Regions from separate parts of the Peptostreptococcus equinus genome, predicted to be linked through region 1. Evidence: a T-box and tRNA genes for the amino acid it is inferred to sense, from the RefSeq annotation. Region 1 holds a T-box; the other holds one or more tRNA genes.
What was found. A T-box is a leader RNA that pairs with one kind of tRNA and senses whether it is charged. The one in region 1 lies ahead of ileS (isoleucine--tRNA ligase), so its partner is inferred to be a tRNA-Ile.
Positions count from the first base shown of each region.

Region 2: it has a tRNA-Ile gene. The T-box ahead of ileS (isoleucine--tRNA ligase) is inferred to sense a tRNA for this amino acid. The anticodon was not compared.

Region 1 is NZ_CP114052.1:770,114-773,477, reverse strand. It holds gene ileS (isoleucine--tRNA ligase) at 1-1,823, opposite strand, end outside; T-box leader at 1,910-2,117, opposite strand; gene O0R46_RS03980 (DivIVA domain-containing protein) at 2,233-2,880, opposite strand; gene O0R46_RS03975 (YlmH family RNA-binding protein) at 2,923-3,364, opposite strand, start outside.
Region 2 is NZ_CP114052.1:34,342-37,705, forward strand. It holds gene O0R46_RS00185 (MGDG synthase family glycosyltransferase) at 1-446, opposite strand, end outside; tRNA gene O0R46_RS00190 (tRNA-Glu) at 764-835, shown strand; tRNA gene O0R46_RS00195 (tRNA-Gly) at 848-921, shown strand; tRNA gene O0R46_RS00200 (tRNA-Val) at 933-1,008, shown strand; tRNA gene O0R46_RS00205 (tRNA-Asp) at 1,024-1,100, shown strand; tRNA gene O0R46_RS00210 (tRNA-Thr) at 1,129-1,203, shown strand; tRNA gene O0R46_RS00215 (tRNA-Tyr) at 1,207-1,291, shown strand; tRNA gene O0R46_RS00220 (tRNA-Leu) at 1,308-1,391, shown strand; tRNA gene O0R46_RS00225 (tRNA-Gly) at 1,416-1,490, shown strand; tRNA gene O0R46_RS00230 (tRNA-Arg) at 1,503-1,579, shown strand; tRNA gene O0R46_RS00235 (tRNA-Gln) at 1,589-1,663, shown strand; tRNA gene O0R46_RS00240 (tRNA-Lys) at 1,671-1,743, shown strand; tRNA gene O0R46_RS00245 (tRNA-Met) at 1,770-1,843, shown strand; tRNA gene O0R46_RS00250 (tRNA-Ile) at 1,853-1,929, shown strand; tRNA gene O0R46_RS00255 (tRNA-Pro) at 1,951-2,027, shown strand; tRNA gene O0R46_RS00260 (tRNA-His) at 2,036-2,112, shown strand; tRNA gene O0R46_RS00265 (tRNA-Cys) at 2,130-2,203, shown strand; tRNA gene O0R46_RS00270 (tRNA-Asn) at 2,216-2,290, shown strand; tRNA gene O0R46_RS00275 (tRNA-Leu) at 2,298-2,387, shown strand; tRNA gene O0R46_RS00280 (tRNA-Met) at 2,401-2,476, shown strand; tRNA gene O0R46_RS00285 (tRNA-Glu) at 2,487-2,558, shown strand; tRNA gene O0R46_RS00290 (tRNA-Gly) at 2,571-2,644, shown strand; tRNA gene O0R46_RS00295 (tRNA-Val) at 2,656-2,731, shown strand; tRNA gene O0R46_RS00300 (tRNA-Asp) at 2,747-2,823, shown strand; tRNA gene O0R46_RS00305 (tRNA-Thr) at 2,852-2,923, shown strand; tRNA gene O0R46_RS00310 (tRNA-Tyr) at 2,930-3,014, shown strand; tRNA gene O0R46_RS00315 (tRNA-Leu) at 3,031-3,114, shown strand; tRNA gene O0R46_RS00320 (tRNA-Arg) at 3,131-3,204, shown strand; tRNA gene O0R46_RS00325 (tRNA-Gln) at 3,234-3,309, shown strand; tRNA gene O0R46_RS00330 (tRNA-Ser) at 3,336-3,364, shown strand, end outside.

The sequences.
Region 1 (3,364 bases):
GTATTACCCTTTGACTTAGACATTTTCTTACCATCTTTATCAAGTACCAAATCAGTTACAAGAACATTTTTGTAAGGAGCTTTTCCTGTTATATATGATGATACAGCTAATAATGAATAAAACCATCCTCTTGTCTGATCTATACCTTCGCATATATAATCTGCTGGGAATAGTTTATAAAAATCTTCCTTGTGTTCAAATGGGAAGTGCCATTGTGCGAAAGGCATTGATCCAGAATCAAACCAGCAATCTGCAACTTCAGGTATTCTTGTCATTGAGCCACCACATTTTTCACATCTTAGATGTACATTATCTATATGAGGTCTATGAAGCTCTATAGTCTTTGGATCAACCTCTTCTATTGCTAAATCTGCTAATTCTTGTCTTGAGCCTACAGATACCTGATGATCACACTCTTCATTATCACATTTCCATACTGGAAGTGGAGTTCCCCAATATCTAGTTCTAGATATTGCCCAATCCTTTAATTCTTCTAACCAATTTCCAAATCTTCCTTCACCAACAAATTCTGGATACCAATTAACTGTCTTATTATTTGCTATTAATTTATCCTTTAACTTTGTCATTTCTATATACCAACCTGGATTAGCATAGTAAATTAATGGAGTTCCGCATCTCCAACAATGTGGATAATTATGTTCCATTTTTATTTTTGAGAATAATTTATTTTCAGAAGCTAGATATTTTATTATTTCAACATCTAAGCCTTCTTCCATTACAAATCTACCTTTCCATGGCGTAGCAGTGAATTTTCCTTCTGAATCAACTGGCTTTACAAATGGCATACCATATTTCCTACCTGTATTGTAGTCATCTTCACCAAATGCTGGTGCAGAGTGAACTATTCCAGTACCATCTGAAGTTGTAACATAGTCTGCACAGTTTACGAAAAATGCCTTTTTGTCTACCTCTACAAATGGCATTAACTGTTCGTATTCCATGTATTCAAGGTCTTTTCCCTTTAGGGTTTCAAGTATTTCATATTCACCTTCGCCTAAATGTTTGTCAGCTAATTCTTTAGCTATATAGTATATTTCATCATCTTTTTTAGCTCTTATATAATCAACTTCTGGATTAACTGTAAGAGCAACATTTGATGGTAGTGTCCAAGGAGTTGTCGTCCAAGCTAGGAAATATTCATTTTCTGTCCCTTTTTTCTTGAATTTTGCTACAAGTGTATTAGTCTTAACTTCCTTGTAACCTTGAGCTACTTCGTGTGAAGCAAGCCCTGTTCCACACCTTGGACAATATGGTAAAATTTTATGCCCTTCATATAATAAACCATCTTTATTAAATTTATCTAATATCCACCATAGTGTTTCTATATAATCATTGTCTAGAGTGATATATGGATTATCTAAATCAACAGCATATGCCATTCTTTCAGTCATATCTCTCCACTGCTTTTCATATGTGAACACAGAATCTCTACATCTGTCGCAAAATTCTTCAATACCGTAGTTTTCTATTTCTTTTTTATCCGACAGACCTAATTCTTTTTCAACTTGCAATTCAACTGGTAAACCATGTGTATCCCACCCTGCTTTTCTTGGTACTCTATAACCATTCATAGTTTTGTATCTACATACCCAGTCTTTTAATGTTCTAGATATTACGTGGTGTATACCAGGATTTCCATTTGCTGTTGGAGGACCTTCAAAGAATACATATGTAGGATCATTTTTTCCTTTTTCTAATACTCTTTCAAGAATATTATCTTCCTTCCATCTCTTTAATGTTTTTTCTTCTGACTGTGCTATACCACTGTCATCTAATTTTCTGAAGACTTCTTTATTTTCCATATAATTCTCCTTCCTATTCTTTTCTTAAATAATAATTTGTATAATTTCTAATATATTTTTATATAAAAAAACTCGTCACCTTGCATGCAAGGGACGAGAGAAATCGCGTTACCACCCTAGTTCCTGAAAATTTTCAGACACTTGATAGTCTATATCGGGACCAACCGGTCAGCTTAATAAAATTCAGCTTTCTGCTCAGAAGTGATTTTCACATATAACATCATATATCGGCTCACACCATACCCGATTCGCTTGATACTATTTATAAGTTACTGTCTTCATCAATGCTTTAATTTATATAATTATATCTTGTTACTGATTATATTTCATTTAAATAGATTCGTCAAGCATTTTTATAATTAATTAATATTTTTTACTCCAGCTTAATCTTTTTAACATAAAAAATAACTTATTTAATATTAAATATATCTTCTGGAGATCCTACTTCATTGTCATCTGGTTCACTTATTTCATTGAAATCTTCTTCTATGTCTAAGTTCATTGATTTTTCTTCTTCATCTTGAACTTCTTCTAAAGCTTGCATTCTCATTGTTCCACCAGCTTCTAACTGTGCAGATATATCAGCTTTTTCAAAATCTTTTTCTGCATCAACATCTCTAAATATATCATCTATATTCTGTAGCTCATCTTCTAACAATGATTTAAATTTAATTCTAAATACCTTGAACTCTTTCATTAAAGATTCATATTCATTTCTTATTTCAACTACTCTATTATTAGCTTTATCTACAATCTGTCTAGCTTGTAATTCGGCTTCTTGAACTATTATTCTAGCTTTCTTATTTGCAGCATTAGTAGTATCTTCAGCAGCACTTTGTGCTGTTATTAATGTTTCCTTTAATGTTTCTTCAATAGAAGAGTACTTACTTACTTGATCCTTATACATAGCAAGCTTTTCTTTTAATGACTCATTTTCTTTGAAGATTGCTTCATAATCTACACTTAACTCCGCTAGAAAAATGTCTACCTCAGATTCACTATATCCTCTAAAACCCTTTTTAAAATCTTTTGCTGCCACTACATCTGGTGTTATCATTTTAAATCACTTCCTATCTATAAATTTTATACATTAGCGAATTTATTTAAATATCTTAATTCTAACTCTTATCTTACCTTTTTTACTAAGTCCATCACCTATATTATCTATAATAAATTTGCCTTTTTTTCTAACAGAAATAAGGGAACTTTCTGAAATAATTTTAGACGGACTATCAATTTTCTCATAGTCAACAAACACATACTCCGATGTAATATATTTTAATGCATCTGACCTAGATAAGTCAAATGCACCTGCAATTATATTATCTATTCGTAATGAGCTAACTGAAAACTGTTTATCAATGTATTCTTGTTTTGGAATAAGTATGTCATTTTCTCTAATCTTACTCAATTTTATTCTATTATGTGAGACTCTGTCAAAATTGTATATCAAAAAATCTTCTATATCAGAATCAACTATCATTTGACAAAAATCACTATGAACTAGTAAATCACCAATTTTTTCTCTTTTTATTCCTAAA
Region 2 (3,364 bases), 740 kb from region 1:
CAAGGATTATTCTTTTCTACAAACTCTGAAAACTCAGCTCCAAGATCTTCTCCTCTAGCACCTTTTTTTAATCTACTAAGAGCAACTAGTGGAAAAGCATGTGTACCTATAATCAAATCAGGCTTTTCTATTGCTATAAGTTTTTTAAATTTCCTAGCCATAATTACAGAAAGAGGATTACTCTTGAATTCATTGTAAGAAAATAATTTTCTATCTGACATATTATATGCCTTTCCGTATGCTGTAGGAGTATACTTAGCAGATAATTCATATCCTTCAGATATCAATCGATCAAAACTCTGATTGACTAGTTTAAAACTATCTATTATTTTACATTCTATGACTTCTCCATTAAAAGAACGGCTTGTCAATTCTTCACAAATTGCTTTAGCTGCTCTGTTGTGTCCCCCACCGGTTGAAGCTGTCATTATCAAAACTTTTTTCATCTCTACTCTCCAATCTAACCTATACAAAATAAAATTGTACTTATCAAATTATAAGACAAATAGTAAATAAATAGAAGTACTTTTACTGAAAAATAATATAAAATTAAGAGTTTCTTAATAAATAATAACATATATTTATGTCATAAAATGAGTAATTTACAAGGTAGAAAAGGCTTTTATAATATAATTAAATATGTAAAATTAAATATATGTTTTTTATAATAAGAAAAATTGTTAAAAAATGGATAAAAATGTATTGACTTTTAACTACAACTTTGATATTATAATACTTGTTCAATGAGTAGCTTAAAAAATATGGCTCATTGGTCAAGCGGTTAAGACTCCGCCCTCTCAAGGCGGCAACAGGGGTTCGATTCCCCTATGAGTCATAAATTAAATACGCGGGTGTAGCTCAATGGTAGAGTTCTGGCCTTCCAAGCCAGCTGTGAGGGTTCGATCCCCTTCACCCGCTCCAATTTTGTATGTGGGAGTATAGCTCAGCTGGGAGAGCATCTGCCTTACAAGCAGGGGGTCACAGGTTCGAGCCCTGTTACTCCCACCATATGAAAATAAATGCGGCCTGGTAGTTCAGTTGGTTAGAATGCCAGCCTGTCACGCTGGAGGTCGAGGGTTCGAGCCCCTTCCAGGTCGCCATTATAATAATAAAGAAATAACACACTATGCTGGTGTGGCTCAACGGTAGAGCAGCTGACTTGTAATCAGCAGGTTGTAGGTTCGATTCCTATCACCAGCTCCATGCGGAGGATTTCCCGAGCGGCCAAAGGGGGCAGACTGTAAATCTGTTGTCACCGACTTCGGTGGTTCGAATCCACCATCCTCCACCAAATTAATAAACAATGCGCGGATGTGGCGGAATTGGCAGACGCACTAGACTTAGGATCTAGCGCCTTTGGCGTGGGGGTTCGACTCCCTTCATCCGCACCAGTTTATTATAAAAAAGTTAAATATGCGGGAATAGTTCAGTGGTAGAGCGCGACCTTGCCAAGGTCGAAGTCGCGAGTTCGAATCTCGTTTCCCGCTCCAACTTATTTATGTGGGTGCATAGCTCAGCTGGATAGAGCAACGCCCTTCTAAGGCGTGTGTCCGGGGTTCGAATCCCTGTGCGCTCACCATTTAAATATAGGGGATTCGCCAAGCGGTAAGGCATATGACTCTGACTCATACATTCGGGGGTTCAAATCCCTCATCCCCTGCCATTAAAGTGGATCATTAGCTCAGCTGGGAGAGCACCTGACTCTTAATCAGGGTGTCCAGGGTTCGAGCCCCTGATGATCCATCATTTTTAACAAAACAATATAGTGTGGCGGCATAGCTCAGCTGGCTAGAGCGTTCGGTTCATACCCGAAAGGTCACAGGTTCGACTCCTGTTGCCGCTACTGTAATTTGGACCATTAGCTCAGTTGGTTAGAGCGCCCGGCTCATAACCGGTAGGTCTGGGGTTCGAGTCCCTGATGGTCCACCATTTAATTTAATATGAAAATATCGAGGTGTAGCGCAGTTTGGTAGCGCACGTGGTTTGGGACCATGGGGCCGGGGGTTCGAGTCCCTTCACCTCGACCAATAATGCGGTGGGTGTAGCTTAGTTGGTTAAAGCGCCAGATTGTGGCTCTGGAGACCGAGAGTTCGAATCTCTTCATCCACCCCATATATTAAATTAAATGAGGCGACATAGCCAAGTGGTAAGGCAGTGGACTGCAACTCCTTGATCTCCAGTTCGAATCTGGATGTCGCCTCCAATTTTTTATTATTCCAAGGTAGCTCAATGGTGGAGCAACCGGCTGTTAACCGGTAGGCTGTGGGTTCGAGCCCCACCCTTGGAGCCAATTATTTGCCGAAGTGGCGGAACTGGCAGACGCACAGGACTTAAAATCCTGCGAAACTTATACTTTCGTACCGGTTCGATTCCGGTCTTCGGCACCAATTTTATAAATATCGCGGAGTGGAGCAGTTGGCAGCTCGTCGGGCTCATAACCCGAAGGTCGGAGGTTCGAGTCCTTCCTCCGCAACCAAATTCAATTTGGCTCCTTGGTCAAGCGGTTAAGACACCGCCCTTTCACGGCGGTAACAGGGGTTCGATTCCCCTAGGAGTCATAAATTAAATATGCGGGTGTAGCTCAATGGTAGAGTTCTGGCCTTCCAAGCCAGCTGTGAGGGTTCGATCCCCTTCACCCGCTCCAATTTTGTATGTGGGAGTATAGCTCAGCTGGGAGAGCATCTGCCTTACAAGCAGGGGGTCACAGGTTCGAGCCCTGTTACTCCCACCATATGAAAATAAATGCGGCCTGGTAGTTCAGTTGGTTAGAATGCCAGCCTGTCACGCTGGAGGTCGAGGGTTCGAGCCCCTTCCAGGTCGCCATTATAATAATAAAGAAATAACACACTATGCTGGTGTGGCTCAACGGTAGAGCAGCTGACTTGTAATCAGCAGGTTGTAGGTTCGATTCCTATCACCAGCTTCATGCGGAGGATTTCCCGAGCGGCCAAAGGGGGCAGACTGTAAATCTGTTGTCACCGACTTCGGTGGTTCGAATCCACCATCCTCCACCAAATTAATAAACAATGCGCGGATGTGGCGGAATTGGCAGACGCACTAGACTTAGGATCTAGCGCCTTTGGCGTGGGGGTTCGACTCCCTTCATCCGCACCAGTTTATTATATATTTTGGGTGCATAGCTCAGCTGGATAGAGCAACGCCCTTCTAAGGCGTGTGTCCGGGGTTCGAATCCCTGTGCGCTCATTTGTAATTTTAATAATTTTTATCAATACTGGGGATTAGCCAAGTCGGTAAGGCACATGACTTTGACTCATGCATCCGTGGGTTCGAGTCCCGCATCCCCAGCCATTTTTTTTATAATTTAATTTTATTATGGAGAGGTGTCCGAGTGGTTTAAGGAGCT